DNA from 4 places in the Fructobacillus sp. ESL1129 genome. Region 3 is predicted to be linked to each of the others. Evidence: riboswitches for the same ligand, from Rfam matches in the RefSeq annotation. Region 3 holds a riboswitch; each other region holds the start of a gene.
What was found. A riboswitch is a leader RNA that binds a small molecule or an ion and turns the genes downstream of it on or off. The one in region 3 is predicted to bind thiamine pyrophosphate.

Region 1 (2,199 bases), 490 kb from region 3:
TTTTGAAGTCGCAACAGAACCAATTATTCAGAGGGCTTGGCAAGAGGGAAAGTTTGTCTACCTTGCCAAAGTCGAAGCAAACCGAGTCTTGTCATTTCGCTTAGTGACAAGGGAAACGCCATTGGTTCAATCAGGAAAGCTTGGCTTATGGGAACCGGCTAGCGAAGTGACCATTGCTAAAGATAATCTGGATTTAGTCATTGTGCCGGCACTGGCCTTTGACATTGTTAGCCACCATCGGTTAGGCTTCGGTGGCGGTTATTATGATTGCTTCCTATCTGATTACGAGGGGGCTTCTGTTGGATTAGTTCTTGAGGAACAAAGCGGCTTGACTTGGCCGATTAACCAGCATGATCAGGCAGTCCAGTATTTAATTAAGTAGACAAAAAGAGCAGAAACATATCAATGTTTCTGCTCTTTTTGACTGAATTCGTTATTTAGTCATTTCTAGACGACTAGCCTCTAATACTTCTTTGAAGTGCCAGTCTTGTTGGTAATAGGCCTGTTCCCAGAATTGCCACTCTAATTCGCAAGTCTTCAAAAAGAATTGGCTAGCTTCGGCTAATTCTTCCTTAGTTGCCGTTTCAGCCATTTCATCGATAAACTTGAACGTCGGACCAGCATAGTTTTCTTCATTCAGGTAAAAGTCCAAGACAGGCTTGAATGGATTGTCGGTCATGTCGGCATCTGAATCCAAAATGTGTCTCGTAAACTCAAGATAGGTCCATGGTGTTGGGGCAAAGGCAGCCAACAAGTAGAACATGTTTCCTGAAAGAACGGCTTGATCTAAATGGGCTTCATACAAATAGGCTTTGGGAGAAGGGATGGCGTTTTTCATGTCTTCCATCTTGACGCCCGCTTGCTCACAGAACGTATCGTACGCATCACACTCGGCGTCCAAAATGACTTCAATAATTCCCCAGAAAAAGCGAACTTGTTCGTCAGTTTTGCTCATTCGAATGGCCGAAGCCCAAACTTCGCGCAACTTCTTTAAGAAGAGATAGTCCTGTTGGACGTAGCTAATCAACGCTTCCTTTGGAAGGTCGCCCTTAGCCAATCCTTCGACGAAAGGATGCTTGTTGATGGCATCCATAATCGGCTTGGCCTGTGCCTGTAGTTGTTCTGAAAATTTCATGTTTCCTCCGTCTGTCCAACGGGTAGCCGCAAAAAAGCACTTTCCACGCTTGGCAGAAAGTGCTGACACTGAATCCATTCAAAAAAGATCAAGTGACCACGTTCCTACGCTAGTATTAACTAGAATCAGGTTCAATGGGTATCATCTCAGCCGTATTGGCACCCCAGTGGACATTTTTTATTTTGTAGCTTTGCTACTCCATTAAGATAGCATATTCAAGATGGTTTTGTCGACTGTTTTTTAGAAGGGTTGAGACAGACTTTTTGCAATAACAAAAAAACCACCACGACGGTGGCTTTTTTCAGTGACATTAATCGATGATAAGTGTTGACTTGGATTGGGCCTCTTCTAATACTTTCGTATCAAGTAAGTGGTTGTGTTTGGCGGTTAATAAACCAGCGATGATGCTATCGTTTACGTTCACTAAGGTCCGACCCATGTCGACAATTGGATCAACAGCGATGACCAATGCCATGATGCTGAGAGGAAGATTCAGTGTTCCTAGGACAATCAGACTGGCGAAGGTAGCACCACCCCCTGAACCAGCAACACCAAAGGAGGCGACGGTTACGACAGCAACCAACGTGATCACAAATTGTGGGGAGAGAATGTTCGTTCCAGAAAGGGTGGCGGAAATGGCAGCCAGAATAGCTGGATAGATACCAGCGCAACCGTTTTGACCGATTGACAAGCCGAAACTGGCTGAAAAGTCGGCAATGCCGGGATTCACGCCGAGTTGATTCTTTTGAATATCGATATTTAATGGGAGGACGCCGGCCGAACTACGTGAGGTGAAGGCAAAAATTAGTGCTGGCCAGACTTTCTGATAGTAAATGATTGGGTTAATGTGGTTCAAGATGAGGAGCACGGTATGCACAACCAAAACAAGGACTAGGGCGAAGTAAACCGTAATGATGAAAATACCAAGGCTAGTAATCGTTTTCAGGCTACTAATTGCTACGGTTTTGGTCATTAACGCAAAGATACCGTATGGTGTTAACGAAATAATGATGCGCACCAATTTTGTTATAATTCCGTCAATCACTTCAACACCGTAGGCAAAG
Region 2 (2,199 bases), 360 kb from region 3:
CCGAAAATTAGTGATGTGATTAGTAAGAGCTGTCGCTTACTCGCTCGTTGTTCTTGCATGGTAATACTCCTCATTTTTTTGAAACTCGTTAATCAAAACAAACAAAAAAGCCAGTTGCGTTAAGCAACTGGCTTCGTCAATGACTCAATCAGCTGCCCATCCTAATGTCGGATAGGCAGGCCAAAAATCAGCACCCTATCCTAACGGATAACGACGCTGACGACGACGGCTGAATTGTGAGTCAAAAAATTGTTCATGATTTTTCTCGTTTCATTTGATACTCACATTAAAACAAAATGAGATTGCCTTGTCAAGACTTTTTATGAAAATGTGCTTACTAAAGTCATGAAAGCTCAATCAACCGTAATCATCTTTGGATAAACACGGGCAATGATGACCAAGACAACTGCTGAGGCAATAAAGGATGGTAACATGTACGATCCGTTATAAAGAGTGGAATACAACCAAACACCCTCGCCCTTTGGTGCGTATTGGCCAAAGAAAATGACGGCTGACAGCATATGGGACAAGAAACGCAGGAAAGATCCCACGAAGACCCCAGCAATCAACCAGAGCGTCCCCTTTCCCATTTCCTTGTTCACAAAGGCCTTCTTAACCATTGGGACAGTCACAGCTGTGAAACCGACCAACCCGAAAGCCAATGGGTAATCCAGGAACGCCTGAAAAGGTGTCAAAATATAGGCACCTAAGATTAACTTGATGAGTCCAAACAGAATTCCGACTGTTAAACCACCCTTATAGCCATAACGATACGCCATAATCATCGTTGGTACCATTTGAAATGAAATGGAGCCACCCTCACCCCAAAGACGAATTGACCAGAAACTCAAGACAACGGATAAGGCGATGAAAAGCGCCAATTCCGTGATAAAACGTAAATTTTGCGACTGCGTGTTCTGCATTTTTTTCTCCTCTTAGTGCATCAGTCCACAAAAAAACAACCATCCGAAACAGCAAAAGCGAACGGACGGTTGTCTTAATCTTTTCTGTTTTCCCTACGCGTGTCTTAACACAACAGGTTCGAAGGGTCGGCTTGCGCACTCTCAGCTCCAAAGAGCTCCCCTAAACGGACGTTATTTATTTGTTATCACCATTATAACCAGGTCCAAGCGCTTTTGACAAGCCATCACACAATAAAAAAGTCGGTTGCTTTTGCAACCGACTCCGTCTAATTAATCTGATAAATTCCCGCTAAAATAATTTGACGTGTTTGCTCCAGTCGCTGTTCAATAGCAGATCCCGACAACTGTAGACCCATGCGCTGCTCCTCAATAAAGATGAGTAACATCTGTGAGGCAACCAAGCGAAGGATATCCTGCCCTGATAATTTAGCATCCGGGCCAGCTAGTTCCTCAATGATTTTAGTAATGAACCAAAACTTATCCGTCAACGCATTTTCTAGTTTTTTCATTAAAGTCTCGTCCACCATTAATTGCGCAACTAAGATAATCAAGACATCTTGATTGGAATCCATGAACCGAAAGCGGTCATGCAAAACAAAGGATAAAAATTCTTCAAATGACTCGTGCCCAGCTGCATCCTGTAATTTTGCAACAAATTCATCACCATACTTTGGCAACAGATTTTCAATGGCCAAATTTAAAATCTGGTCGAGCAACCCCTCTTTATTTTTAAAGTACTTGAAGATGACTGCCTGACTAACACCAGCTTCCTTGGCGATGGCCGCAGTCGATGTACTGGCGTACCCTTGGCTCGCAAACAATTGAATGGCTGCTTGAAGAACTTTCTTTTGAGAAGGGGTCACCTTTTTTTCTTCAGATAGCTTCACAAAATCTTGAACAATTTGATCCATTTTGCCACCCCTTTTTCAGACTGAATCCATTATACCTTACGATAACGACGCAGACCAAAGATGTTCAATGCCGTCAAAACGACTAAGAAAATAACCAAGGCGACAATCTGTCCAGAAATGGCTGAGAAACCCTGTCCCTGAAGAACAACAGTGTTCATTGCATCAGCTGCGTACTTCATTGGCAAAATATCGCCAATGGCTTGTGCCCAGGAAGCCATGGAATCAAACGGAATAATTCCTGAGAAAATCATTTGTGGCACAACAACGATTGGAATGAATTGAATCATCTGGAACTCTGACGCGGCCAGCGTTGAAACTAAGAGCCCCAGCGCCAAGGCAACCATTGCTAACAAGACATTGATGAG
Region 3 (2,199 bases):
GATGGCGCCACAAGTTAAAAGAATTGCTTTTGGAACAAAGGAAGGTTGAAAGAAGCGGAAGATTCTCTTTAAACCCTTTTTTCTAAAAAGAAAACAGTAGACGGGTACAAAGATTAATAGGTCAATCATCTCTCTTTGAACGAAGTACATCAGAACCAGGAGTAGTAGCCATACATATGCAAATGGAAGGGCTTTTTTATTGTATTGAAACCACATTGTTAATCCCTTTCCTTACTTTCTTTATTTGAAGAACCGTAAATCACTAGGATGGCAGCAAAAAATGTGATGAGATCAATTGTGTATTGAACTGCCTGTGTGACTGGATGGAAATATAGCCACAATTTTAAAAGAAGTCCGAATATCGTTATGGTGCTCAGAATGTTGTAGTACTCATAGATTTTCTTTTTCATTTCTCTCTCCTTCATCAGGGGAACTACTTATCAGAATAACATAGATTTTTTGGAATCATGTTAAGAAAAATTTGAATCGTAGCTGCCAGCCAGGGAATGCTTCATTAAAAGGAAAAAGGTCGGAACAATTTGTTCCGACCTTTTTATGAATTAATTTTGGCTTTCATTCTGTCGATAAGGCCATTCTTTTTTGTTAATAGAATCGTAAGCAAACCGAGCAGGCTCCCAACCGCTGCTGATGGCAGGAAGAAAGGAATTAGTTGTGCCCAATTGCCTGCCTTCATGCCATAGAATGTCACCATGAATGGGTAAGAAAGTAACGCGCCCAAAATACCTGAGCCAACCATTTCACCAATGGCAAGTAAATAAACATTTTTTGTTTTTCGATAGAGATATCCAGCGAGTAGTGGGCCGATGATTCCACCGGTAATGGCCATGATGGTTCGACCAGACAGCATGCGTAAAGAGCCACATATAAGGGCAGCAGCCATCCCGTACCAAGGACCGAGCAGATAAACGGCCAAAACATTGACGAAGTGTTGGAAGGGGGCCATTGCTGGAAAGACGACGGCTGTGTTCAAAACATAGGCCAAAGCAGCAAGAATAGCGGTTGCCATCATTTTTTTTAGTGATGAACGTTTTTTCATGTTGTGATTCCTTTACTGTTCCAAATGAGTGATGTAAGAAGCTTTGAATATAGAAGGAATCATGCCGAAATAGCCCTCCTTTCTGGTCTTTTTATCCACAAAAAAGACGCCTGAAAAGGCGTCCATATCAACGTGGGAAATTCCTACGACGGCATGATCCGTATCAGGTCAATGGGTCGGTAATCGATTACCCTCTCAGCCCGTCACACGGACTCCCCAAAGATTATTTTAGCAGGAAAAAGAAGTGTTGACTATCTAAAATAATGTAGCACCTTTTCTAACACTGCCTTAGTAAAGTAGCCCTCACTGATGCGCTTTTGGAAGAGACGACTATTTTCTTGGAAAGTTAGGTAATCAGCTGGACGAACTGCTCCAACCAATTGAGTTAGATCTGAAAGATCGTCAATGGTCATACCAAGTTGGTTGGCCCTCACGATGTCGCCTAGGTAGGATTGTGACCAAGCAATCAGGGGTAATCCGGCTTTTAAATAAAGGGAGGCTTTGTGTGGCGCGTTGACTTTGGTGTAAGATTGAAAAAATTTATCCTCATAGTTTGAGTCCCAAAGAAGGCCGAAACCAGATGAAAAAGCCGTTGTGATTTCTTCGGGATCAAAGGAACCAACCCAGTTAATGCTTTTTGGTAGGACAAGGTCCTTCCACCGTTTGGGGCGAGAGCCGAAAAGATTCAGCTTGGGGCCTTGATAATGTTGGAGCCATGGGGCTTTTTGCCAAGTACCAGCGTAGTTAATTTCCTTTTTAAAAATTGGGTTCAGTGCTGGCGTTGGCCCTAAGTAGTCGAAGAGTTGAATGGTTTCCGTAGGTGTGGTCACTCCGTGTTGCTGCAAAGTCGAGGCCATTGGTTGACTGTGGGCGATAATCAGATCAGCACACTGTGCCAACTCCCATTCCCAGGCATGTTCACGGTTGACTCGTAAAGGTTCGAAGTCGTGGATGAGTAGCACGTACTTTGCCCCCCTTTGTTGAATGGCTCGTTGAAAGTCTTGTTCAAAAGCTTGCGACATATAGGTTGGAAATTGGTGAACAACAATATCATTTTTACCGACTTTGTCGAGAAAAGTATGGATTTTTTGGTGACGGATTTCAGCTGAGAAGCGGGCATCGTTATAGCGTTCGATGCTGAG
Region 4 (2,199 bases), 350 kb from region 3:
TTTTCCAAGAACGTAGGGTACGAGCACTCGAAGCGTCGGTTAATCAATAAAAATAAAAAGGCTGAGCGAAAGGCTCAGCTTTTTTACTACAATCGATTTTTAACATCCTGCATTAATGCCCGACGATTGGGGTTTTGGTCTTTCCAATAGTCTTTTTCAAAGTCATGGAGAATTTGGAGAGCTTCTGCTAGTCGTTTTTGACCGTTTTGATTAATCGAGAGGGCTTTTGTTCGCAACTTCTTTTTACCAGGAAAACGATCAAGATAATCTGCCCGAGCTAATTTAGTAATGATGGCAGAGGCCGTCATGGGATCAATGTTGGCAGCCTTGGCAACCATAACCTGCGTCACTTCTTCTTCGTGATTATTGAGGTCCTGCAGGGCGGCTAATACCTGGACCTGTGGATGGGTGAGTCCGATGCGACGGAGTTGTCTTTTAATTTGACGAAACCAGTCCGTATAGAGGGCGAAGAAGACCTGAGAATTGGAGTTTTGAAATGATTGTAATTCATCGTTGAATGTCATTTTAGTAGCACCTTTAAAAGAATAAGTATGCTTATAATATAATGCTTTCCCTTTGACTTTTCAAGCCGTTATGAAAAAATATTTCGTTGGAAAACTTGTTAACGTGGTGGCTTCTTGGTATATTAAGTCTGTATTTAATTGCATACAAGAACTGGGGTACCTTTTTGGTTGAGATAAGACCCATTGAACCTGTTGGTTAATACCAGCGTAGGGAGTTCGCACAAGCTTTTTTGAGATCACTCGTGCTGGATTCCGTCCAGACGAGTGATTTTTTTATTGCATTGCGTTGTCAATGGTCCCCCTGATAAAAAAGGAGGAAAGCATGAAAAATACACAGTGGAAATTACGGGATGCCATCTTATTGGCTTTGATTGGGATTATTTTCTCGGTCATTTACTTTTTGATGGATCCGATGTATCAAATTATCTCCGGCGCATTAACGACCGTCGGCTTACAGGCCTTTGCTGGTGAACTAACCATCGGGGTTTGGATGATGGCTGGTCCCTTGGCGGCCTATGTTTTGAAAAAGCCGGGAACGGCTTTGTTAGCTGAAATGATTGGGGCGGCCGGAGAAATGTTCCTCGGTGGTTACTGGGGTGTTGCGACTTTGCTTGCTGGGTTGATCCAGGGAGCGGGTTCTGAACTTGGTTTCACCCTAACGGCCTATAAGAACTGGAAGCTTGGTCTCTGGTTGTCAACGCTGACGGGAACGGTTGTGACCTTTGGCTGGCAGTATCTTCAGTCAGGTTTCGGTAACTACCACTTCGGAATGCTGCTTTTGCTCTTTGCTGTTCGCTACCTCTCCATCTTCTTCTTTGCAGGTGTTTTGGTGAACTGGATTGAGAAGTTGTTGGATCGTTCAAAGTTTCTGCGTACGGATAACGATTAAGGGGAGAGTGATGACCCTAAAAGTTTCGGATGTTTGTTTTACTTACCGTAAAGAAACGCTTTTTTCAGACTTTTCGATTGAAATGGCTAGTGGGGACTTTATTTTATTGATGGGTCCATCTGGCTGCGGTAAGTCTACGTTGTTAAAAACGATGGCCGGACTGTACCCCCAGTATGGGGGTAAAATTACTGGTCAAGTCACCATCGATGGACAGGCGTTGACCGACATTCCTGCCAATAAGCGGGCCGGTTTGGTCGGACTATTGTTTCAAAACCCACGCGAGCAATTTGCGATGACAACGGTTGAAGAAGAGTTTATCTTCACCATGGAAAACCTGCAGCTGGCTCCTGATACGATGTCCAACAAGATTGATCGGGTACTGACTAAAGTAGGCCTGACTGGTTTTCGCAAACGATTGTTAAGTGAGTTATCAGGTGGTGAGCTTCAAAAAGTCGCGTTAGCGGAGGTCCTTTTAACAGGAGCAAAATACCTCCTGTTGGACGAGCCTTTTGCCGCCATTGATCCACAGGCAAGGGTGGAGCTTCAACAGCTACTGAAATCTTTGACTAACGAAGGCTATGCCATCTTTGTTTCTGATCATGACGATCATGGTTATTTGGATAAAATGACGGCTTTCTATCAATATCAAAAACAGCATTTTACCGAAGTTGCTCAGGCAGATTGGCCAAAGAAAGTGGCCAGTCAAGTTGTTGCCGTCCAAAAGGAAACACTGGGTCGACCAATTTTCCAGCTAAAACAACTGGTATTGGAAAATGATCAGCGCTT

Region 1: another riboswitch for thiamine pyrophosphate. It lies ahead of ACSYSL_RS01920 (TenA family protein); the one in region 3 lies ahead of thiW (energy coupling factor transporter S component ThiW).
Region 2: another riboswitch for thiamine pyrophosphate. It lies ahead of thiT (energy-coupled thiamine transporter ThiT); the one in region 3 lies ahead of thiW (energy coupling factor transporter S component ThiW).
Region 4: another riboswitch for thiamine pyrophosphate. It lies ahead of ACSYSL_RS01255 (ECF transporter S component); the one in region 3 lies ahead of thiW (energy coupling factor transporter S component ThiW).

The regions. Positions count from the first base shown of each region.
Region 1 is NZ_CP196668.1:387,959-390,157, reverse strand. It holds gene ACSYSL_RS01925 (5-formyltetrahydrofolate cyclo-ligase) at 1-382, shown strand, start outside; gene ACSYSL_RS01920 (TenA family protein) at 434-1,135, opposite strand; TPP riboswitch at 1,219-1,311, opposite strand; gene ACSYSL_RS01915 (cation:dicarboxylate symporter family transporter) at 1,446-2,199, opposite strand, start outside.
Region 2 is NZ_CP196668.1:257,649-259,847, reverse strand. It holds gene brnQ (branched-chain amino acid transport system II carrier protein) at 1-59, opposite strand, end outside; gene thiT (energy-coupled thiamine transporter ThiT) at 354-923, opposite strand; TPP riboswitch at 997-1,095, opposite strand; gene ACSYSL_RS01305 (TetR/AcrR family transcriptional regulator) at 1,190-1,834, opposite strand; gene ACSYSL_RS01300 (ABC transporter permease) at 1,864-2,199, opposite strand, start outside.
Region 3 is NZ_CP196668.1:1,284,790-1,286,988, forward strand. It holds gene ACSYSL_RS06395 (CPBP family glutamic-type intramembrane protease) at 1-216, opposite strand, end outside; gene ACSYSL_RS06400 (hypothetical protein) at 219-410, opposite strand; gene thiW (energy coupling factor transporter S component ThiW) at 554-1,057, opposite strand; TPP riboswitch at 1,183-1,286, opposite strand; gene ACSYSL_RS06410 (sugar transferase) at 1,309-2,199, opposite strand, start outside.
Region 4 is NZ_CP196668.1:248,176-250,374, forward strand. It holds gene ACSYSL_RS01245 (MFS transporter) at 1-50, shown strand, start outside; gene ACSYSL_RS01250 (MarR family winged helix-turn-helix transcriptional regulator) at 87-524, opposite strand; TPP riboswitch at 667-755, shown strand; gene ACSYSL_RS01255 (ECF transporter S component) at 847-1,413, shown strand; gene ACSYSL_RS01260 (ATP-binding cassette domain-containing protein) at 1,424-2,199, shown strand, end outside.